Regions from separate parts of the Pseudomonas sp. Marseille-P9899 genome, predicted to be linked through region 3. Evidence: predicted binding sites of a transcription regulator. Region 3 holds the regulator's gene; each other region holds the start of a gene.
The links. The regulator sigma-54, encoded in region 3, starts transcription at its own class of promoters, with help from an activator protein. The targets are predictions, from matches to a motif close to ANTGGCATNNANNTTGCTNT.

Region 1: a site for sigma-54 is predicted at 1,542-1,561, ahead of flgB (flagellar basal body rod protein FlgB). Genes of this name have one in related genera too.
Region 2: a site for sigma-54 is predicted at 4,173-4,192, ahead of HWV67_RS28770 (circularly permuted type 2 ATP-grasp protein). Genes of this name have one in related genera too.
Region 4: a site for sigma-54 is predicted at 3,828-3,847, ahead of nirB (nitrite reductase large subunit NirB). Genes of this name have one in related genera too.

The regions. Positions count from the first base shown of each region.
Region 1 is NZ_CAESCG010000002.1:772,758-778,573, reverse strand. It holds gene flgD (flagellar hook assembly protein FlgD) at 1-627, opposite strand, end outside; gene flgC (flagellar basal body rod protein FlgC) at 643-1,083, opposite strand; gene flgB (flagellar basal body rod protein FlgB) at 1,087-1,494, opposite strand; gene HWV67_RS12865 (autotransporter family protein) at 1,877-4,504, shown strand; gene cheR (protein-glutamate O-methyltransferase CheR) at 4,600-5,427, opposite strand; gene HWV67_RS12855 (chemotaxis protein CheV) at 5,483-5,816, opposite strand, start outside.
Region 2 is NZ_CAESCG010000009.1:166,229-172,044, reverse strand. It holds gene HWV67_RS28795 (PLDc N-terminal domain-containing protein) at 123-314, shown strand; gene HWV67_RS28790 (methylated-DNA--[protein]-cysteine S-methyltransferase) at 321-794, opposite strand; gene HWV67_RS28785 (LTA synthase family protein) at 1,007-3,091, shown strand; gene HWV67_RS28780 (hypothetical protein) at 3,251-3,487, shown strand; gene HWV67_RS28775 (ribonuclease E inhibitor RraB) at 3,695-4,024, shown strand; gene HWV67_RS28770 (circularly permuted type 2 ATP-grasp protein) at 4,225-5,634, shown strand; gene HWV67_RS28765 (alpha-E domain-containing protein) at 5,638-5,816, shown strand, end outside.
Region 3 is NZ_CAESCG010000002.1:120,505-126,320, reverse strand. It holds gene lptA (lipopolysaccharide transport periplasmic protein LptA) at 1-443, shown strand, start outside; gene lptB (LPS export ABC transporter ATP-binding protein) at 443-1,168, shown strand; gene HWV67_RS09820 (RNA polymerase factor sigma-54) at 1,346-2,839, shown strand; gene hpf (ribosome hibernation-promoting factor, HPF/YfiA family) at 2,921-3,229, shown strand; gene ptsN (PTS IIA-like nitrogen regulatory protein PtsN) at 3,242-3,706, shown strand; gene rapZ (RNase adapter RapZ) at 3,709-4,563, shown strand; gene HWV67_RS09800 (HPr family phosphocarrier protein) at 4,584-4,856, shown strand; gene HWV67_RS09795 (ZIP family metal transporter) at 4,866-5,759, opposite strand; gene HWV67_RS09790 (superoxide dismutase) at 5,771-5,816, opposite strand, start outside.
Region 4 is NZ_CAESCG010000003.1:845,633-851,448, forward strand. It holds gene HWV67_RS19605 (bifunctional nitrate reductase/sulfite reductase flavoprotein subunit alpha) at 1-3,683, shown strand, start outside; gene nirB (nitrite reductase large subunit NirB) at 4,000-5,816, shown strand, end outside.

The DNA of each region.
Region 1 (5,816 bases), 650 kb from region 3:
GCTGACCGTGGCCGGCAGCAAGGTGTACATTTCCATGGCCTTGCCATCGACAGTGGTGGTGGCCTTGAAGTTGTAGGTCCCCGGCGAAAGCACTTCGCCACTTCCGTTCTTGCCGTCCCAGACGAACGCGGCATTGCCGGCCGCTTGTGCACCCATGTCGATGGTACGCACGACGTTGCCGTCCTTGTCGGTGATGGAGAGCGTGACACTGCTCACCGACTGCGGCACCACGACCGAACCGCTCAGGCTCTTGGTGGTATCGACCACTGCCTTGTCGGTCTGGGCGATCACCGAGCGACCCACCAGCGACGACGCCTGCAGCGCCTGCGACGATTTGTAGTTGCCGGAAATCGCGGTCACCGACTCGTTAAGCGAGGTGATGCCTTCCAGGCTGCTGAACTGCGCCAACTGAGCGACGAACTCGCTGTTGTCCTGCGGATCGAGCGGGTTCTGATGCTGCATCTGGGTAACCAGCAACTGCAGGAACGCATCCTTGCCCAGCGTCTTACCGCCGGTCGAGCTGTTGGTAGCGGAGGCGACACCCGTTTGAGTCGTCGTGGTCTTCGCCGACGCCTTGATGACGTCGTTCAGGTTAACTCCTGCGGTTGTATCGTTGACGCTGGCCATTGGCGTGGTCCTTTATCACTGACCCAGGGTCAGAACTTTCTGCATCATGGTCTTGGCCGTGTTCATCAACTCGGCGTTGGTCTGGAAGGAACGACTGGCCGAAATCATGTCGGCCATTTCCTCGACGACATTGACGTTCGGGTAGTAGACGTAGCCGTCCTTGTTCGCCGCCGGATGGTTCGGCTCGTAGCGGGCTTCGAGATTGCTCTGGTCCTCGACCACGCCAAGCACCTGCACGCCCTGCCCTGCCGCATCCTGGTCCTGGAACAGCGACTGACTGCCGTTCTGGGCCTGCTGGAAGGTGGTGGCGAACACCGGGTGACGGGCGCGATAGGTCTGGTCGATGCTCGACGAGACGGTCTCGGCGTTGGCGATATTCGAAGCGACGGTGTTCAGACGGGTGGTCTGGGCGCTCATGCCGCTACCGGCGATGTTGAAAACACTGGCGAGGGACATGGATTACTCTCCGCGCAGGGCCGAAACCAGCCCTTTGAATTTACTGTTGAGCAGCGTGAAGCTGGCCTGGAAACCGACCGAGTTCTCGGCGTAGCTCGATTGCTCAAGCTGCGCATCGACGGTGTTCTGGTCGATCGACGGCTGCATCGGCGTGCGGTATTGCAGCGCTTCGTCGCTGAGGGTCACGCCTTCGGCTTCGATGTGCTTGGAGTTGGTCCGGTCCAGGGCGAAGTGGCCGTTCTTGACCTTGTCGGTCTCGGCCTGCAGAACGGACGAGAAGTCCATGTCCCGCGCCTTGAAGTTCGGCGTATCGGCGTTGGCGATGTTGTTGGCCAGCACTTCGGCGCGCTGGGCGCGGAAGCCGAGGGCCTTTTCATGGATGCCAAGCGCTTTGTCGAAACTGATGCTCATGTCGGGGAAACCTTCGAAGGTTGGCCGGATGGTTCGTTGCCGATGAAAGAGCAAGTCCCATGCCAAAACACTAAACCCCAGTAAAACCGGGGCTTTTGCTGAAATGCCGCAGGCGGCAATGCCAGAAAAGCGGCAATGGATTTCCGCCTGCCGCCAGCAAAGCGGCAATGCCGCGAGTTGCCGCTTGCCGATGGCCGCCGCTGAAAGGGTCCTTTTGTGGCAACCAACCTCACGGAAAGCTGGCGTCAAAAGGATGTCATTTTAATGGCAGGTTCGTTACCATCCGCCGCGCTCGTTGCGTGGCTCTAGCGCCGCCATTACCAGCCAGGCCTGCACCACGCAAGGACGCACCGTGACTCCAAAGACGTTTAAGGAATGAACTGTGGCCTCCCCGATTTTCCGCAAGACCCTGCTCGCCCTGGCGGTAACCGCCACCACCCTGCCCGCCTGGGCACAGACCGTGCAGCTGACCAATGCCGGTTTCCTCAGCGAACGCCAGACCTACAGCGAAAACCTCGAAATCACCGGCACCTACACCGGCGGTAGCGACGAGGACGCCATCGAATTCAATGGCAGCCACCTGCAGAAAGACCTGATCCTCAACGCCACTATCAATAGCACCGGCGACTTCGCCGGCGGCGTGGACATGGATGTCTACGAAGACGGCAATATCTGGATCAACAACCGCATCGACGGCAGCGTCATCAACAAAGGCAGCATCAGCGCGATCGGCGGCGGCGCCAACGCCCTGATGATCGACCCGGCCATCATCGGCGGCAGCGTGATCAACGAAGGCCTGCTGCTGGCCAAAGGTGAACCCCTGACCGACGATGGCGGCACCGACGTGGCCCGCGCCATCGACATGAGCGGCTCGACCACGATCAAGGGCGACCTGGTGAACGCCGCGACCGGCCGCATCATCGCCGAAGGCCGTGACGCCAAGGGCATCAACCTGGAAGGCGGAGAGATCGTCGGCAAAGTCATCAACCGCGGCCTGATCCAGGTCACCGGTGCAGGCGCCACCGCCATCGACGTCACCTCGAACGAGCGCTGGCCGCAGGTCGACATGACCGACCTGGCCGGCATCGAGAACCACGGCACCATCATCGCCAGCGGCGACGACGCTGAAGGCATCCGCATCGATGGCGCCAGCTTCACCAGCGAAGAAAATCATCTGATCAACACCGGCACGATCCAGGCTACCGATGCAGCCATCGTTATTGGCGGGTTTGACCTCGACCTGGAAAACGACCCAACCGGTCAACGCGGTCAATACACTCCGCTACGGATCATCAACAGCGGCAAACTGATCTCCGAAGATGAAGCCGTCGACGCCAGCGAAAGCCGCGGCCGCGTTACTCTGGTGCTGCAGAACGGCAGCCAGGTCGTCGGCAACCTGATCGACCTGTCCAACGTAGGCGTGCTCGGCAATGTCGACTTCACCGGCACCAGCGCCGAGGCCGATGGCTACAACATCCGCATGAAAGACACCGGCAGCTGGTTCGAAGTGGGTGATGCGCCAGGCAATCCGACATCGCAACTGAACCTGCTCGGCACGCACACCAGCCTCTACGGCAACCTGTACATGGCCACCAACTCGACACTGGGCCTGAACCTGAGCAGCGCCACCAACCCGGATGTCGCGGTGTTGAGCGTCACCGGCATCGCCGAGTTCGACAAGAATGTGAAGGTCCTGCTGTCCGCCCAAGGCGAAGATTTCTCCGCCAATGGCAGCACTTACAAGTTGATCGAAGCCGGCCGGATCGATTTGCTGGACGAAAACGACAAAATCGACCCGAACGCCAAGTTCAACCTGGCCAGCTCCTCGGCCCTGCTGAAAATCGACAGCTACAGCGTCGAGAACAACACCCTGGTGGCTACCGTCACTGGCAAGGGCAAGGAAGAAGTCGAGCAGATCATCGTCGGCAACGGCGGTTCGGCCAATAGCCAGAAAGCCATTGGCAGCCTGGTCAACGACGGCGTGATCAACCGCATCCGCCAGCAGAACCCGAACGACCCGCTGCTGCAGGCCCTGCTCAACACCGACGAAGCGCAACTGACTCAACTGGCCGAGCAACTGTCGCCAGAAGTGAACGGCGGCGCCACCCAGGCTGCAACCACCAGCCAGAGCCTGGTCAGCAACGTCACCGGCAGCCGCACCAGCAGCCTGCGCGGCGCATCGTCCGGCGAAGGCTTCAAGGAAGCCGGCGTCTGGGTTCAGAGCCTGTACAGCGACGCCTCGCAAGACCTGCGTGACGGCGTGGCCGGCTACAACGCCTACAGCCGCGGTATCGCGGTGGGTGCTGACGGCAAGTTGAACGACCAGGTGACCCTGGGTCTGGCCTACAGCTTCATCAACACCGACGTGAACGGCAAAAGCGGCAACAAGACCGAAGTCGACAGCCACGCCTTCACCCTGTACGGCGGTTACGAGCTGGGCAACTACTTCGTCGATGCCAGCCTGACCTACGGCGTCAACGACAACGACAGCAAACGCAGCATCGCCGGCACCCAGGCCAAGGCCAGCTATGACAGCGACCTGCTGGGTCTGAACCTGGTCGGCGGTTACACCTGGAAAATCAGCCCGCAACTGCTGGTCGAACCACGTATGGCCGCGCGTTACAGCCAGGTGAACATCGACGGCTACCGCGAGAAGGGTTCTTCGGCCGCATTGAAAGTCGAAGACCAGCGCTACGAAGCCATCGAACTGGGCGCAGGCGTCCGGGTTGCCGGCAGCTACGCACTGGGCGCCGGCACGCTGGAGCCGCAGGTCAAGCTGATGGCTTATCACGACTTCGCCGCCGACCAGTCCAGCAGCACCTCGACCTTCCTGCTGGGCAATACGCCGTTCGTGACCACCGGCGCCAAAGCCGTACGCAACAGCTACGAAGCCGGTATCGGTACCGACTACAAGCTAGGCGCAGTGACTCTGGGCGTGAACTACGACTACGTCGGCAAGTCGGGCTTCGACGCTGACGTGTTCAGTGCCAAGGTTCGTTACGACTTCTGATGCCGGTTGCGGTCAGTTGAAATGAAAAAGCCCCCGGTCGCGAGACCGGGGGCTTTTCATTTGGTGCGGTTCAGAACAGCAACCGACAATCCCGCTTACTTGGCCTGGTAGATGATGCCCGGACTGCACTGGACCATCTGGTAATGGTCCGGCAGGCCGTTCAGCGCCTCGGAGGCGCCGAGGAACAGGTAGCCACCTGGCTTCAGCGTTGCATGGATGCGAGTCAGGATGTCTTTCTTGACCTGCGCCGAGAAGTAGATCAGCACGTTGCGGCAGAACACCACGTCGAACTTGCCCAGCGCAGCGTAGCTGTCGAGCAGGTTGAAGGAGCGGAACTCCACGCGGCTGCGGATCGGCGCCTTGATCGCAAAGCGGCCTGCGCCCTTGGGATCAAAATAGCGTTGCAGGCGTTCCTGGGACAGACCGCGCGCGATCGCCAGGCTGTCGTACTCGCCGGTTTTGCAGTTGGCCAGCATCGCACCGGAAAGATCGGTCGCCACAATCTGCGCGCCCGCTTTCATTTGGCCGAGGTTGCCACGCTCGAACTCGTCGAGGGTCATGGAAATCGAATACGGCTCCTGACCGGACGAGCAGGCCGCCGACCAGATGCGCAGGCGCTGACCCGGGTTGTTGCGGACCAACTCCGGCAACACCTTGTTCTTCAGCACTTCAAAGGGATAGGTATCGCGAAACCAGAGCGTTTCGTTGGTGGTCATGGCATCAACCACCTGCTCGCGCAAACCGCTGCGCGGCTGGTTCTGGATGCGCTGTACCAGTTCGGTCAGCGTCTTGATGCCCTGCTGTTCCATCAGCTTGTTGAGACGGCTGGAAACCAGGTACTGCTTATTTTCGCCCAGCAGGATGCCACAGGCTTTTTCCAGGAAGACCCGGAACTGCTCGAAATCCAAATTACCCGTAGACAATGGTGCCGCCTCTTAAATCATGTACAACACCAGGGGCCGCGACCCCTGGCCGTTATTAGTGTGTGGCCTTGATCCGGTCAACCACGCGCTGAGCCAGGTCGTCGGGCCTGAACTTGGCGAGGAAGTCGTCTGCACCGACCTTCTTGACCATCGCCTGGTTGAAAACACCAGACAGCGAAGTATGCAGGATGATGTGCAGTTTTTGCATGCGCGGGTCGTTGCGGATTTCCGCGGTCAGCGTGTAACCATCCATCTCCGGCATCTCGATGTCGGAAATCATCATCAGGAACTCTTCTTCCGGACGCTTGCCCTCGTCGACCATCTTGCGCAGGTACTCCAGCGCCTGACGACCGTCGTTGAGCGCGACCACCTCGACGCCGACGGTCTGC
Region 2 (5,816 bases), on a different contig from region 3:
CATTTCTCCGAAAGGCAATGGCGCGAGTGTAAGCACAGCGGCAGGGCGGAGCCGAAGCAAACGCGTCTATCAGGCCAATAGCCAGCTATCCTGAAGGCTCACTCATACATGGGAGCTTCATCATGGGTTCCGCGTTCAACGGGCTGGTTGGCCTGATCATTCTGGCCCTGGATATCTGGGCGATCATCAACGTGCTCAAGAGCAGCGCCGGGGTTGGCGCCAAGGTGCTGTGGATCCTGCTGATCCTGCTGTTGCCGGTGCTCGGCCTGATTATCTGGGCCATCGCCGGGCCGCGGGGGAATGTGCGGCTGTAGGCCGGTTCAGATCAGCCAAGCGCCTTCCAGTTGCAGCAACAGTTGCTTGCGCTCAAGGCCGCCGGCAAAACCGGTGAGGCTGCCATCGCTGCCGATCACCCGGTGGCAGGGCACGATCACTGCGATGGGGTTGGCGCCATTGGCCGTGCCGACGGCCCGGATCGCCTTGGGCCGGTCGATGGTGCGGGCCAGTTCGGCGTAGCTGGTGGTGGTGCCGTAGGGGATATTCACCAGCGCGCGCCAGACGTCCTGTTGAAACGGCGTGCCGCGGGCGGCAAGGCGCAGTTCGAAGCGCTCGCGCTTGTGGGCGAAATACTCGTCCAGTTGCCGCGCCACGTCGTCGAGCTGGCTGTCGGCCTGGCGCCAGGTGGCGTCCAGTTCCCAGGGGTGGGCGCTGTCCATGTGCAGAAGGTGCAAGCCTTGTTCGTCGCCCGCCAGCAGTAACTGGCCAATGGGGCTGGGGTGATAGCGATAGTGCATGTGGGTGGGCTCTTTGCTTGAGAGGGCAATAAAGATAGCCTGATCCGCGGCCCCGGTGTTCTCAACGAAATTTTCACAATCGATTGCAGACAATCCGCGCGCGCAATTATCCATTCGCCTAATGGTTCGGCACTTTTCGGGTATAACCCGAGCCGCTGCCGCCGCTTCGCGTCAATGCCTTCCACAACCGAATCCCAGGGATCTTCCAATTCATGGCTAATACGGACGCCTTGAGTCAACAGCGGGCTGCTTCGCGCCTGTTGCAACCAACGGTCAAATCACACCTGCTCTATACCCTGCTGTGCGGCCTGGCGATCATGGCGATGCTCAGCCTGGTACGGCTTGCGTTGCTGGCCTACAACAGCGACATGGTTGGCGACACGCCGTCGTCCACTGTCGTGGAAGGTTTCCTCAACGGCCTGCGTTTCGACCTGCGGGTGGTGGTGTACCTGAGCATTCCGCTGCTGCTGGCGATCCTCAGTGCGCGGGCGATGGCGGCGCGCGGTTTCTTCCGCCTGTGGCTGACCCTGACCTCCAGCATCGTGCTGTTCCTCGGCCTGGTGGAGATGGACTTCTACCGCGAGTTCCACCAGCGCCTCAACGGCTTGGTATTCCAGTACATCAAGGAAGACCCGAAGACCGTCGGCAGCATGCTGTGGTACGGCTTCCCGGTAGTGCGCTACCTGCTGGCGTGGGTCGGCGGCACGATCGTGATGAGCCTGGCGTTCAAAGGCATCGACCGTCTGACCCGGCCCCGTGGCGAGTACCAGAGCAACCTCGCCGGTGCTCGCAGCGTGGCGCCGTGGTACGTGCGCGGCGTGGTGTTCTTCATGATCCTGCTGGTGGCCGTGATTGCCGCCCGTGGCACCCTGCGCCAAGGCCCGCCCATGCGTTGGGGTGATGCCTTCACCACCGACTCGAACTTCGTCAACCAACTGGGCCTCAACGGCACCCTGACCCTGATCGATGCCGCCAAGAGCCGCATGTCCGAAGACCGCGACAACATCTGGAAGTCGACCCTCGATCAGAAGGTCGCCCAGGACACCGTGCGCCAGATGCTGCTGACGCCGAGCGACAAGCTGGTCGACGCCGACAGCGCCGCGATTCGCCGTGACTTCACGCCGCCGGCCGAGAACACCCTGCCGATCAAGAACGTCGTGGTCATCCTGATGGAGAGTTTCGCCGGCCATTCCGTCGGCGCGCTGGGGGCTTCGGGCAACATCACCCCGTACTTCGACAAACTGGCCGAGGAAGGCCTGCTGTTCGACCGCTTCTTCTCCAACGGCACCCATACCCACCAGGGCATGTTCGCCACCATGGCCTGCTTCCCGAACCTGCCGGGCTTCGAATACCTGATGCAGACCCCGGAAGGCGGCCACAAACTGTCGGGCCTGCCGGCGCTGCTCAGTGCGCGGAAATACGACGACGTCTACGTCTACAACGGTGACTTTGCCTGGGACAACCAGTCCGGTTTCTTCGGCAACCAGGGCATGACCACCTTCATCGGCCGCAATGACTTCGTCAATCCGGTGTTCTCCGACCCGACCTGGGGCGTGTCCGACCAGGACATGTTCGACCGTGGTAACCAGGAACTGGCGAACAACTATGGCAAGAAACCGTTCTATGCCTTGCTCCAGACCCTGTCCAACCACACCCCATATGCCCTGCCGAACGACCTGCCGGTCGAGCCGGTGACCGGCCATGGTCGCCTGGACGAACACCTCACCGCCATGCGTTATTCCGACTGGGCCCTGGGCCAGTTCTTCGAGAAGGCGCGCAAGGAGCCGTACTTCAAGGAAACCCTGTTCGTCATCGTCGGTGACCATGGCTTCGGCAATAACCAGCAGGTCACCGAGCTGGACCTGGGCCGCTTCAACGTGCCGCTGTTGCTGATCGCACCGGGCATCCAGGACAAGTTCGGCAAGCGCAATCACACCGTCGGCACCCAGATCGACATCGTGCCGACCGTCATGGGCCGCCTGGGTGGCGAAACCCGTCACCAGTGCTGGGGGCGTGACTTGCTCAACCTGCCGGAAGGCGACCAGGGCATCGGCATGATCAAGCCTTCGGGCAGCGAGCAGATCGTCGGTCTGATCCAGGGTGATCGCGTGCTGATCGAGTCCAAGGACATGTCGCCGCGCCTGTACCGTTATCAGTTGGGCAGCGAGTTCAAGGCTGAGTTGATCGAGCATCCGGAGCAGGACGCCATGCTCAAGAAACTCGAATCCTTCATCCAGACCGCAACCAAGAGCCTGCTGGACAATACCGCCGGTGTTGTCCACGGCATCCCGGACTGATCGCCCTGGCGTAATCCGTTCGTTGCACAAGACCCCGGCCTGGCCGGGGTTTTTTATGGGGGCGCCGCCGGGCCAACCGACTTGAACAATGTCCGCAGGCGAGGGTCAACGGAAGACAGGCTGGAAACACTCCTGTACCTGCCATCGAGGACACGCCAGATGAAAGAGTGGGAAATCACTTTTGTGGACCAGAAGGGCGAACGCACTTCGTTGTTGCTTGCCGCCGCGGACCGCCCGAGCATTGAAGACGCAGCGCGGCGGATCAGGGGCCACCTGTTCCCGGTCATGGATGAACTCGACCTCAATGATTTCCAGGACCGTGCCGACTGTCCGACCGCGAAATGGCTGAAGGAACAGAACGGGGTGGAGATCACCGACATCACTGAACGGAGCTGAATCCACAGGCTGGCTGGCGTTGTGCCTCACCAGCCGCTACGCTGCATGCAGGGCCGTCGGTTATTGCGCCGGCCCTTGTCTCCCATTACCGCTACATTCATTACCGCAACATTGCTGCATTCGCTCGAGAACCCCACCCGCGTCCCGCGCCAGGGGTAAGTGCGCAAGCACTGAAAGTCTATCCATCGTGATTGAGGAGGACGATTCATGAGCAACTTGTACGAGGACATCAGCAGCACGGTATTGCGCCGCATGAAAGAAGGCGGTTTCAACTTCGCACAAATCCATCCAATCGAGTTCTATGCGGTATTCCCGGACGAGGAACGGGCGCGCAGGGCTGCAGGAAAGTTCCGGGGAGAGTCGTTGTGTGCCCAGGTGCATGAAAGTGACGATGGCTGGCAACTGGAACTGAGCAAGATCATGTACGCCACGTATGGTGGCATCGACGAATTCGAACAGGATTTCGAAGCCGTGGTCGTGCCACTGGGCGGTGAAGCTCAGGGCTGGGGAGTGAAGCAGGAGCGCGCGGTAACCTGAAATGCACCCCGGGGCGGCCAGGCCGTCCCGGGAACCCACACGCTTCGCAATGAAGCGCGTGCCCCATTCGCGTGGGGCTGGCTGCACAAGTCTGGTGCGGCGTCTTTTCCTGAATTCCCCAACCCGTTGATTGAAAAGGATTAATTCCGCTGGCACGGGCTTTGCGACAGTGCCTGTGCACGGGTGACAAGGAGTTCGGCATGATTCGCACGTTCTATGATGAGATGTACGCCGCCGACGGTCAGCTCCGTCCGCATTATCGGGAATTCGCCCGCTGGCTGGCGCAGACGCCGCCTGAGCAAGTGGCGCAACGCCGCCGCGAGGCGGACCTGCTGTTCCACCGCGCCGGCATCACCTTCACGCTGTACGGGGACGAGCAGGGCACTGAGCGCCTGATCCCTTTCGACACCATTCCGCGGGCCATCCCGGCCAGCGAATGGCGGGTGGTAGAGCGCGGCTGCATCCAGCGCGTCAAGGCGCTGAACATGTTTCTCGCCGACCTCTACCATGACCAGCGCATCCTGCGCGCCGGGATCATTCCCGCCGAGCAGGTGCTGGCCAACGATCAATACCAACTGGCAATGCAGGGCCTGAACCTGCACCGCGACATCTACGCGCACATTTCCGGGGTCGACCTGGTTCGCGACAGCGACGGCAGCTATTACGTCCTCGAAGACAACCTGCGCACGCCCAGCGGTGTCAGCTACATGCTCGAAGACCGCAAGATGATGATGCGGCTGTTTCCCGAACTGTTCGCCGCCCAGCGCATCGCACCGATCGACCACTACCCGAACCTGTTGCTCGACACCCTGAAAAGCTCCAGTCCGCTGGATAACCCCAGCGTTGTGGTGCTGACCCCGGGGCGGTTCAACAGCGCGTTCTTCGAACACGCCTTTCTCGCTCGCGAGATGGGTGTGGAACTGGTGGAAGGCGCGGACCTGTTCGTTCGCGACGAGCGGGTATTCATGCGCACCACCGACGGCCCCAAGCCGGTCGACGTGATCTATCGCCGGCTGGACGACGCCTTCCTCGATCCGCTGGCATTCAACCCCGACTCCATGCTCGGCGTGCCCGGCCTGCTGTCGGCCTACCGCTGCGGCAACGTGGTGCTGGCCAACGCCATCGGCACCGGGGTGGCCGACGACAAGTCGGTCTATCCCTACGTCACCGAGATGATCCGTTTCTACCTGGACGAAGAACCGATCCTGAAGAATGTGCCGACCTGGCAATGCCGCAAGCCGGAAGAGCTTTCCCACGTGCTGGCCAACCTGCCGGACCTGGTGGTCAAGGAAACCCAGGGCTCTGGCGGCTACGGCATGCTGGTGGGGCCGGCGTCGACCAAGGCGGAAATCGCCGCTTTCGCCGAACGCATCAAGGCCCGTCCGGCCGCCTATATCGCCCAGCCGACCCTGTCGCTGTCGACCTGCCCGACCTTCGTCGAGAACGGCATTGCGCCACGGCACATCGACCTGCGTCCGTTCGTCCTGGCCGGCCGGGAGACCCGCGTGGTGCCCGGCGGCCTGACGCGGGTGGCGCTGCGCGAGGGCTCGCTGGTGGTGAACTCGTCCCAGGGGGGCGGTACCAAGGACACCTGGGTGGTCGAGGATTGAATCATGCTCAGTAGAACGGCTTCGGACCTGTATTGGATGTCCCGTTATCTGGAGCGGGCGGAAAACCTCGCGCGGATGCTCGATGTCAGTTATTCGCTGTCGCTGATGCCGCAGGACGGTCGCGGCGATGGCCTGGACGAAATGGCGCTGGCGCTGCGCATCACCGGCACCCTGGACGATTA
Region 3 (5,816 bases):
ATCAACCCATTCGCATCCAGGCCGACGACGCCCAACTGGACGACAAGCAAGGTATCGCCACCTACCGTGGTGACGTGATCATCACTCAAGGTTCGATGATGATCAAAGGCAACACCGTGACCCTGACTCGTGCGCCAAACGGCGACATCGATGTGGTGACCTCCGTCGGCAACCTTGCCTACTTCGAGCAGCAGCAGAGCGCTGCGAAGCCGGACAAGATGCAGGGCTGGGCAGTCAACATCCAGTACCAGGCTCAGAAAGACCTGATCATCCTGACCGACAAGGCCAAGGTGGTGAATGAAGGCAACACGACCGAAGGCGAGAAAATCGTCTACAACTCCAAGACTCAGGTCGCCACTGCAGGCCGCGCCGGCAACCAGAAGGTCACCCAGCCACGTCAGCGTATCGACATGGTGATCCAGCCGAAGAAGAAGGCCGAGTAATGGCAACCCTTAAAGCCCAGCACTTGGCCAAGAGCTACAAGAGCCGACAAGTCGTGCGTGACGTCAGCCTGTCGATCGACAGCGGACAGATCGTCGGCCTGCTCGGCCCTAACGGCGCCGGCAAGACCACCTGTTTCTACATGATCGTCGGCCTGGTTCAGGCCGATCAGGGCCGCGTGCTGATCGACGACCTGGACGTCAGCCACCAGCCAATGCACGGCCGCGCACGCGCCGGCATCGGCTACCTGCCCCAGGAAGCCTCGATCTTCCGCAAGCTGTCGGTGGCCGACAACATCATGGCGATCCTGGAAACCCGCAAGGAACTGGATCGCGAAGGCCGTCGCAAGGAGCTGGAAAGCCTGCTGCAGGAATTCCACATCAGCCACATCCGCGACAACCTCGGCATGAGCCTGTCCGGCGGCGAGCGTCGTCGCGTGGAAATCGCCCGCGCCCTGGCTACCGCACCGAAGTTCATCCTGCTCGATGAACCCTTCGCCGGTGTCGACCCGATCTCGGTCGGCGACATCAAGCAGATCATCCACCACCTGAAAGCCAAGGGCATTGGCGTTCTGATCACTGACCACAACGTCCGTGAAACGCTGGATATCTGTGAAACCGCTTACATCGTCAACGATGGCCAACTGATCGCCGAAGGCGACTCGGAAACCATCCTGGCCAACCAGCTCGTCAAAGAGGTGTACCTGGGCCACGAGTTCCGTCTGTAGGCTCGCGTATCGGAGTGGTCCGAGCGCTGCGATTCAGCCACGATTGCGGCTTAATTGTTACAGCGCTCTAGGCAAACGTTACAGTTTCAGGCATATATCTTGCTTAGAATTGGCGCCCGCGCGCCCCTGTAGTTGATGGCGCATGCGCGCCGGCGAATAAGGTGTTAAGCCCCAGCCATGAAACCATCGCTCGTCCTAAGAATGGGCCAGCAACTGACGATGACCCCGCAGTTGCAACAGGCTATCCGTTTGCTCCAGCTCTCCACACTGGATCTGCAGCAGGAAATCCAGGAAGCCCTGGAGTCCAACCCGATGCTCGAGCGCCAGGAAGAAGGCGAAGACTTCGACAACAGCGACCCGATGGCCGACAACGCCGAGTCCAAGCCTGTTGCCGAGTCCCAGGAGAGCAGCTTCGAGCAATCCGCGCCCACCGTGGAAAACCTCGAAGAAGGCGAATGGAACGAGCGCATCCCCAACGAACTTCCGGTCGATACCGCCTGGGAAGACATCTACCAGACCAGCGCCAGCAGCCTGCCCAGCAACGACGATGACGAGTGGGACTTCACCACCCGCACATCGGCCGGCGAGAGCCTGCAAAGCCACCTGCTCTGGCAGTTGAACCTGGCACCGATGTCGGACACCGACCGACTGATCGCTGTAACCCTGATCGACTGCATCAACAACCAGGGCTACCTCGACGAGACGCTGGAAGAAGTCTGCGAATCCTTCGACCCTGAACTGGATATCGAACTGGACGAGATCGAAGCCGTCCTGCACCGCATCCAGCAGTTCGAACCCGCCGGTATCGGCGCACGCAACCTGGGCGAATGCCTGTTGCTGCAGTTGCGCCAGCTGCCCGCCAACACACCGTGGATGGCCGAGGCCAAGCGACTGGTCAGCGATTACATCGACCTGCTCGGCAGTCGCGACTACAGCCAGCTGATGCGCCGCATGAAGCTCAAGGAAGATGAGCTGCGCCAGGTGATAGAACTGGTCCAGAGCCTGAATCCACGCCCTGGCTCGCAGATCGAGTCGAGCGAACCCGAATACGTGGTTCCCGACGTGATCGTGCGCAAGGACAGCGATCGCTGGCTGGTGGAGTTGAACCAGGAAGCGGTGCCGCGCCTGAGGGTCAACCCGCAATATGCCGGCTTCGTTCGCCGCGCCGACACCAGCGCCGACAACACCTTCATGCGCAACCAACTGCAGGAAGCTCGCTGGTTCATCAAAAGCCTGCAAAGCCGCAACGAGACGCTGATGAAGGTGGCGACCCAGATCGTCGAACACCAGCGCGGCTTCCTCGACCATGGCGACGAGGCGATGAAACCGCTGGTACTGCACGACATCGCTGAAGCGGTGGGCATGCACGAATCGACGATTTCCCGGGTCACCACGCAGAAATACATGCACACGCCCCGCGGAATCTATGAGCTGAAGTACTTTTTCTCCAGCCACGTCAGCACCTCCGAAGGCGGTGAATGCTCGTCCACGGCGATCCGCGCAATCATCAAAAAACTGGTTGCCGCGGAAAATCAGAAAAAGCCATTGAGTGACAGCAAGATCGCTGGTTTACTGGAGGCACAAGGCATCCAGGTAGCACGTCGCACCGTCGCCAAGTACCGCGAATCCCTCGGCATCGCACCGTCGAGTGAGCGCAAGCGATTGATGTGACCTTCCCTGAGGTGTGCCATCGCAATTCAGTGGCAGGCGCAACACCTGCCTCTTTATGCACGGCAACAAAGGAGAAGCAGTATGCAAGTCAACATCAGTGGACATCATGTAGAAGTCACTCCGCCGCTGCGCGACTATGTCGAGCAGAAGCTCAAGCGTGTAGCAAGTCATTTCGACAAGATCACCAATGTGCAGGTGATCATGAAGGTCGAGAAACTCCAGCAGAAAGTGGAGGCCACCCTGCAAATTCCCGGTGGTGAAGTGGTAGCAAACGCCGAAGATGCAGACATGTATGCCGCGATCGACTCCTTGGCCGACAAGCTCGACCGTCAACTGAAAAAACACAAGGAAAAACAGCAAAGCCTGCTGCAAGGTACGGCTGCACGCTGATCCCCCTCATCCATGATCCGACTTGAATCCATCCTGACCCCCGGCCGTTCCCTCGTGAACGTGCCGGGTGGCAGTAAAAAGCGCGCACTTGAACAGATCGGCAACCTGATCGGGAAAGAAGTTCCTGATCTGGACGGCCAGACCGTTTATGAAGCCCTGATTGCCCGAGAAAAACTCGGCTCGACAGGATTTGGCAATGGCATCGCCATTCCCCATTGCCGCCTCAAGGGCTGTGCAAGCCCTGTCAGCGCATTGCTTCACCTGGATGCCCCCATAGATTTCGACGCCATCGATGGCGCCCCGGTAGACCTGCTGTTCGTTCTGCTGGTGCCCGAGGCTGCCACCGACGCCCACCTTGAACTGTTGCGCCAGATTGCCAGCATGCTCGATCGCAAGGATGTCCGCGACCGGCTTCGTGCGGCCAACAGCAGTACCGCCCTGTACCAGGTCGTCCTGGACGTGCAGAACGAGCCCTGAGCATGCGCCTCGTCATCGTCAGCGGCCGATCCGGCTCGGGCAAGAGCACCGCCCTCGACGTCCTTGAGGACAACGGCTTCTACTGCATCGACAACCTCCCCGCCGGCCTGCTCCCGCAGCTGGCGGAAAGCGCCCTGATCAATACCGAATTGCTGCAGCCACGGGTCGCGGTGTCCATCGACGCGCGTAACCTGCCGAGCCACCTGACACGCTTTCCGGAGCTGCTGGACGACGCGCGTGCGCGCCATATCCAGTGCGATGTGCTGTATCTCGACGCCGATGAAGAAACCCTGCTCAAGCGTTTTTCGGAGACCCGTCGACGCCACCCGCTGACCAACCAGGACCGCTCGCTGGCCGAGGCAATCCGGGTCGAAAGCGAGTTGCTGAGCCCGATTGCCGATCTTGCCGACCTGAAGATCGACACCACCAGCCTCAACCTCTATCAACTGCGTGACTCGATCAAGCTTCGCCTGCTCAACCAACCTGAGCCGGGCACCGCGTTCCTGATCGAGTCCTTTGGCTTCAAGCGCGGCATGCCGGTCGATGCTGACGTAGTGTTCGACGTTCGCTGCCTGCCGAACCCTTATTGGAAGCCCGAACTGCGCGAGCACTCCGGGCAGGATCAGCCGGTCATCGATTATCTGGCCGCGCAGCCGGATGTGGAGGAAATGTTCCAGGACATCTCCTCCTACCTGCTCAAATGGCTGCCCCGCTTCGCCGCCAGCAATCGCGCCTATGTCACCATTGCCATTGGCTGCACTGGCGGCCACCACCGCTCGGTCTACCTGACCGAACGACTGGGGCAGTTGCTGCAACCCATATTGAAGAACGTTCAGGTCCGCCACCGCGACCTCTAGTCCACAGGATCCCTCCCGCGATGCCCGCAACCGAAATCGAGATCATCAACAAGCTGGGGCTGCATGCCCGTGCAGCAGCCAAGTTCGTTGGCGTGGCGGGCAAGTATTCCTCAACCGTGAAGATTGGGCGCACCCCCGACAAACTGGTCGATGGCAAGAGCATCATGGCGGTCATGATGCTGGCGGCGGGCAAAGGCACCAAGGTGCATTTGCTCACCGAAGGGGAAGATGGCGAAACGGCACTGGACGCGCTGATCGAGTTGATCAACAACCGGTTCGACGAAGGCGAGTAAACCGCGCTGTCAGGACAGCGCGGTATCCATCACCATCATCAGGCAGAAGCCGATACACAGCCCCAGACTGGCCAGGCGATGGTGCCCGTTGGCCCGTGACTCGGGAATGATCTCCTGGGTCACCACCAACAACATGGCCCCGGCCGCAAAGGCCAGGCCCAGCGGTAGCAGCAGTTCAGCCACTTTCCCCAGCCAGGCGCACAACAGTGCCGCCGCCGGCTCTACCAGCCCGGATGCCGCACCGATCAGGAACGCCTTGAATCGCGCCACCCCGGCTCCCGCCAGCACCAACGCAATCACCAGGCCTTCCGGCACGTCCTGCAGGGCAATGCCCATCGCCAGGCTGTCCGCATCCGGCATGCCGCCGCCGGCAGAAACGCCGATGGCCATGCCTTCCGGAATGTTGTGGGCAATGATCGCGATCACGAACACCCAGATCCGCGCAGGCACCACCGGCTGAGTACTCGACGCTACCAGCGCATCAGGCGAGACCCCGGAAACCTTGAGGTCAACGAGGTACAGGCACAACGCGCCGAACAGCAGCCCGAAACTGATCAGACCGCCCGCGCCCCACTTGCCGAAGCCCACTGCCTGAGCAGCGTCGAGCCCCGGAATGATCAGCGAGAACGCTGTGGCAGCCAGCATGACGCCAGCTCCGAACCCCAGGAGGGTATCGGCCAGCGCCACGGGCATATTGCGAATCACCAGCACCGGCACCGCGCCAAGCGCCGTGCCCAATGCACACAGCGCCCCGCCTTCCAGCGCCCGCAACATCCGCGGCTCCAGATCGAGCCAGGCAATGCCTTTGACGACCAGCAACGCCGTGCCGACCAACAGCAGCAAGGTACCCAGGGCCAGACGGAACAAGCGCACACTGCCTATGGACAAGACATCCGAACGCATCCGTCTGTCACTCACGCCAGGGCAGCAACGTAACGCCGCTCTACTTCGGCCCAGTCG
Region 4 (5,816 bases), on a different contig from region 3:
ATGTGTCCGGGCAGATGTCGCTGGAAGCCCAGTACCTGGCGAACAAGCTGGTGAAGGGTTTTATCCGCAGCCGCCATATCGAATCCAACTCGCGCCTGTGCATGGCCAGCGCTGGCAGCGGCTACAAGTTGTCGCTGGGCGCGGACGGCCCGCCCGGCAGCTATCAGGATTTCGAGCACGCCGAGGTGTTCTTCGTCATCGGCGCCAATATGGCCGACTGTCATCCGATTCTCTTTTTACGCCTGCTCGATCGGCTCAAGGCCGGTGCGCGGCTGATCGTCGTTGATCCGCGGCGCAGCGCCACTGCCGACAAGGCCAACCTGTTTCTGCAGATCCGTCCCGGTACCGACCTCGCCCTGATCAACGGCCTGCTGCACCTGCTGCACGAAAACGGTCATACCGATAACGAGTTCATCGCCCGCTACACCGAGGGCTGGGACGAGATACCGGCCTTCCTCGCCGATTACCCGCCGGCGCGGGTGGCTGAAATCACCGGTTTGGCCGAAGCCGATATCCGCCAGGCCGCCGCCTGGATTGGTGCGGCGAAGGACTGGATGAGCTGCTGGACCATGGGCCTCAACCAGAGCATCCATGGCACCTGGCACACCAATGCACTGTGCAATCTGCACCTGGCAACCGGAACGATTTGCCGTCCCGGTAGCGGACCTTTCTCGCTGACCGGCCAGCCCAATGCCATGGGCGGACGGGAAATGGGCTACATGGGCCCCGGCCTTCCCGGGCAGCGTTCGGCGCTGGTCGAGGCCGATCGCCAGTTTGTCGAAGGCCTCTGGAACATTGCGCCGGGCAGCCTGCGCGCCGAAGGCGGCGAGGGCACCATCGGCCTGTTCGAGCAGATGGCGGGGGGCGAGGTGAAAGCCTGCTGGATCATCTGCAGCAACCCGGTGGCCAGTGTCGCCAATCGTCAGCGGGTGATCGACGGCCTGCGCGCTGCGGAACTGGTGATCAGCCAGGACGCTTTTCTCGACACCGAAACCAATCGCTACGCCGACATCCTTCTTCCCGCCGCGCTGTGGGCCGAATCCGAAGGCGTGATGATCAATTCCGAACGCAACCTGACCCTCACCACCAAGGCGGTGGATGCTCCCGGCGATAGCCTGCCGGACTGGCAGATCATCGCCCGGGTGGCCTGTGCCATGGGCTACGCCGAGGGTTTCAGCTATGCCAACGCCGAAGCGGTATTCGAGGAAATTCGTCAGGCCTGGAACCCGGCGACCGGCTACGACCTGCGCGGTCTCGATTATCAGCAACTGCGAGAAGGTCCACGGCAATGGCCGTGCGAGCCGGGGCGGGCCGACAGCCGCAGTCCGCTGCGCTACCTCAATGACGGCCTGAGCCAGACGCCACGCGACGGCGTCGAGGGTCAACGCCCGGCCATCGTTTTTGCTACCGCCAGCGGCAAGGCCCGTTTCTTCGCCCGTCCCTGGCTGCCGCCTTCCGAGTTACCGGACGAGTCCTACCCGCTGGTGCTCAATACCGGCCGCGTCCAGCACCAGTGGCACACCCTGACCAAGACCGGCAAGGTCGCCAGCCTGAACAAGCTCGAGCCTGGGCCGTTCCTCGAAATCAACCCCGAAGACGCCGCCGCGCTGGGCATTGCCGACAAGGACCAGGTGCAGGTCAGTTCCCGCCGCGGCCAGGCCGTGCTGCCGGCGCGAATCAGCGCGCGGGTCCTGGCGGGCAACTGCTTTGCGCCGTTTCACTGGAACGACTTGTATGGCGAGCAACTCGCGATCAACGCCGTGACCTGCGATGCCGTGGACCCGATTTCCCTGCAGCCGGCGTTCAAGCACTGCGCTGTGGCCCTGACCCGGGTCAGCGGCGAGCGCATCGATGCACTTCAACTGAATCCCGTCATTACCAAGGAGGCCGGGCTGATGCCGACCGACACCTTGCGCCAGGTCTTGGGCCTGGGTGCGCCCCCCGCGTTGGCCCTGGCCGAAAGCGAACAACAGTATTTGCATGGCTTCCTGCTCGGACTCGGCGCAGCGACGCCCGGTGGTGTGCCGGTACTGCCCGCCAATGCGCCCCTCGCCCCGGCGCGGCGCCTGTTTGTCGATGGGCTGCTGGCTGGGATGTATTCCCGCAGCGAGGCGTCGACCACCAGCGCGCTAGCGACGATCGAGCAAAAGCCCTCGCACTTGGTGCTCTGGGCCTCCCAGACCGGCAACAGCCAGACCCTCGCCGAGCGTTGCGCCAGCCACCTGCGGCAGGCGGGGCTGAGCGTGCACCTGGACTGCATGGAAGCGGCGAAGCCGGCGCAAGTCGGCGAAGCGGCCAGCCTGTTGTTGATCACCAGCACCTTCGGCGATGGCGAAGCGCCCGACAGCGCCACCACCTTCTGGCAGGCGTTGCAGGATGACGCCGCCTGGGCGAAGCGGCCTTATGCGGTGCTGGCCCTGGGCGATTCCAGCTACGACCAGTTCTGCGGTTTCGGGCGAAAACTGGATCAGCGTCTGACTGAACTGGGTGGCGAGCGCCTACTGGAACGGGTCGATTGCGAGCCGGATTTCGATGAGCCCTTCGCCAGTTGGCTGCAGGCGCTGACGGCCAAGCTCGCCGAAGCGCCGGTACCGGTCGCCGAGGTGGCAAAGCCTGCGTTCGGCAAAAGCCATCCGCTGCCCGCGCAACTGCTGGAAAACCGCGTGCTCAATGGGCCGGGGGCGAGCAAGGAAACCCGGCAGATCGTCTTCGACCTTGGCGACAGCGGGTTGAGTTACCAGGCGGGCGATGCGCTGGGCATCTGGCCGCGCAACTGTCCGCAACTGGTGGAGGAGTTCCTGCGTTGCAGCGGGCTGGACGGCGATGCGGTGGTCAATCTCAAGGAACCGATGCCGCTGGCTGTTGCGTTGGGCGAGCACCTGGATATCAGCCGCATCACACCGCAGGTATTGGCCAAAGTGTCCGGGCTGCCCGGCGACAAGGCCGCTTTGAATGACTGGCTCTGGGGACGGCAGTTGGTCGATCTGCTCGCCGAGTTTCCCTTGAGCCTTTCCCAGGCAGAGTGGCTGGCGCTGCTCAAACCGTTGCAGCCGCGGCTGTACTCCATCAGTTCCAGTCCGAAACTGCATCCGACGCAGGTACACCTGACCATGTCCACCGTGCGCTTCGGCCAGCGCAAAGGCGTTTGCTCCAGCTACCTCGCGGATCGCGCCGAGAACCTGAAGGTGCAAATTTTCCCGCAGCCATCGGCGAGTTTTCGGTTGCCGGCGGATGATGGCGTGCCGGTGATCATGATCGGCCCCGGCACCGGAATTGCGCCGTTTCGCGCGTTTCTGCAGGAGCGGGAGGCGCGGCAGGCCAAGGGGCGTAACTGGCTGTTCTTCGGTGAGCAGCGGGAGGCCTGTGATTTCTACTACCGCGATGAGCTGATGGCGTGGTGTGACAGGGGTGTTCTGACCCGACTGGATACGGCTTTTTCGCGGGATCAAGAGGAAAAGATCTACGTGCAACAGCGCATGCGTGAACAGGGCGCGCTGTTGTGGCAATGGCTGGAGGAGGGCGCCTGCTTCTATGTGTGTGGCGATGGGGCGCGGATGGCCAAGGATGTGGATGCCGCGCTGAAAGAGGTGATTGCCGTGCAGGGTGGGATTAGTGCCGAGGATGCTGCGCTCTATGTTGCGCAGATGGGGCGGGACAAGCGTTATCTGCGGGATGTGTATTGAAGCCTCGCGGCAGCTCAACCGGGCCGACTCGGTAGGCGCGAGCTTGCTCGCGAAGCAGCCCCATTAGGGTTCACCTCCGGAATGAATTGCACCAGCGTGGTTCGATTTCCCCACGGTTTCGCTGCAATTTCCCTGATTTCCCTACTTGGCACACTCCCTGCTTTTACAACTCCACAACGTCCCAGGTGGTCAACGTCGATCACCGCTACGGACTACATAACGATTCAAGACCAGGCAAAGGCGCCTGGAGCTTCGGCTCCAGGCGCCTTTTTTTGTGTTTTTTTCGGGGCACGCCCCGCACCGTGAGGATCCGGACATGAACGCCATCGCGTCCATCGAACAACGAGAAAAGCTGGTCATCGTCGGCAACGGCATGGTGGGCCACCATTGCGTCGAGCAACTGATCGAGCGCGGCGCCCTGGCCCGTTTCGAGGTGCGGGTGTTTGGCGAAGAGCGCCAACGCGCCTACGACCGTGTGCACCTGTCGGAGTATTTCAGCGGCAGCGACGCCGAGGCGCTGGCGCTGGGCGAGGCGGGGTTGTACGCCGAACATGGCATTGCCCTGCACCTGGGTGAGACGGTACTGGAGCTGGACCGCGACCGTCGCGAAGTGGTGACCTCCGAAGGCCGTTACCCTTACGACCGGCTGATCCTGGCCACCGGTTCCTATCCCTTCGTGCCGCCGATTCAGGGCTCCGAAGGCGCGGCGCGGCTGGTCTACCGGACCCTCGATGACCTCGACGCCATCCGCATCGCCGCCACCAACGCCCGGCGCGGTGTGGTGGTGGGCGGGGGCCTGCTCGGGCTGGAGGCGGCCAACGCGCTCAAGTCCCTCGGCCTGGAAGCCCATGTGGTGGAGTTCGCGCCGCGGCTGATGCCGGTGCAATTGGACAGCGAAGGCGGCGCGGCCCTGCGTGCGCAGATCGAGGCGCTGGGTGTCGGCGTGCATACCTCGCGGGCGACCCAGGCCATTGTCGACGGCCAGGACTACCGCTACCGCATGAACTTCGACGGCGGCGAGAGCCTGGAGACCGACCTGATCGTGTTCTCCGCCGGCATCCGGCCGCAGGACGCGCTGGCCCGTGGCTGCGGCCTGGAGATTGCCCCGCGCGGTGGTGTGGTAATCGACGGCGAATGCCGCTCCAGCGACCCGCGCATCTACGCCATTGGCGAATGCGCGTCCTGGAACGGCAGCGTCTTCGGTCTGGTGGCGCCCGGCTACAACATGGCCCGCAACCTCGCAGCGGCACTGGCGGGGCAGTCGTTCAGCGCCTTCGAAGGCGCCGACATGTCCACTAAGCTCAAGCTCCTCGGCGTGGACGTCGGTTCCATCGGCGACGCCCACGGCGCCACGCCTGGTGCGCGCAGCTACCGCTTTATCGACGAGGCCGGCAGCGCCTACCGCCGGCTGGTGCTGGACCCCAGCGGCAAGCGGGTAATCGGCGCGGTGCTGGTGGGCGACAACAGCTATTACGACACCCTGCTGCAATACGTGCAGAACGGCATCGCGGTGCCGGCCGATCCGTCTTCGCTGATCCTGCCGCAATCCTCCGGCGCTCCGGCCCTTGGCGCCGACGCACTGCCGGACACCGCGACCATCTGCTCCTGCCACAACGTCAGCAAAGGCGCGATCTGCGCGGCCATCGACAGCGGTTGCGGCGACCTCGCCGCGGTCAAGGGCTGCACCAAGGCTGCCACCGGGTGTGGCGGCTGCGCGGCGCTGCTCAAGCAGGTGTTCGAGCATGAGCTGACCGCCCGCGGCGTGACCGTGGACAAGAGCCTCTGCGAACACTTTTCCTACACCCGCCAGGAGCTGTACGGCATGGTGCGGGTCGAGGGGATTCGCACCTTCGCCGAACTGCTGGAACGTCACGGCAAGGGTCATATCGGCTGTGATATCTGCAAGCCCACCGTAGGCTCGATCCTCGCCTCGTGCTGGAATCAGCCGATCATGGACCCGGCGCTGGTGCCGCTGCAGGACACCAACGACACCTTCATGGCCAACATGCAGAAGAACGGCACCTACTCGGTGGTGCCGCGGATTCCTGGCGGTGAAATCACCCCGGAAAAGCTGATCGTGATCGGTGAAGTAGCGAAGAAATACGACCTCTACACCAAGATCACCGGCGGCCA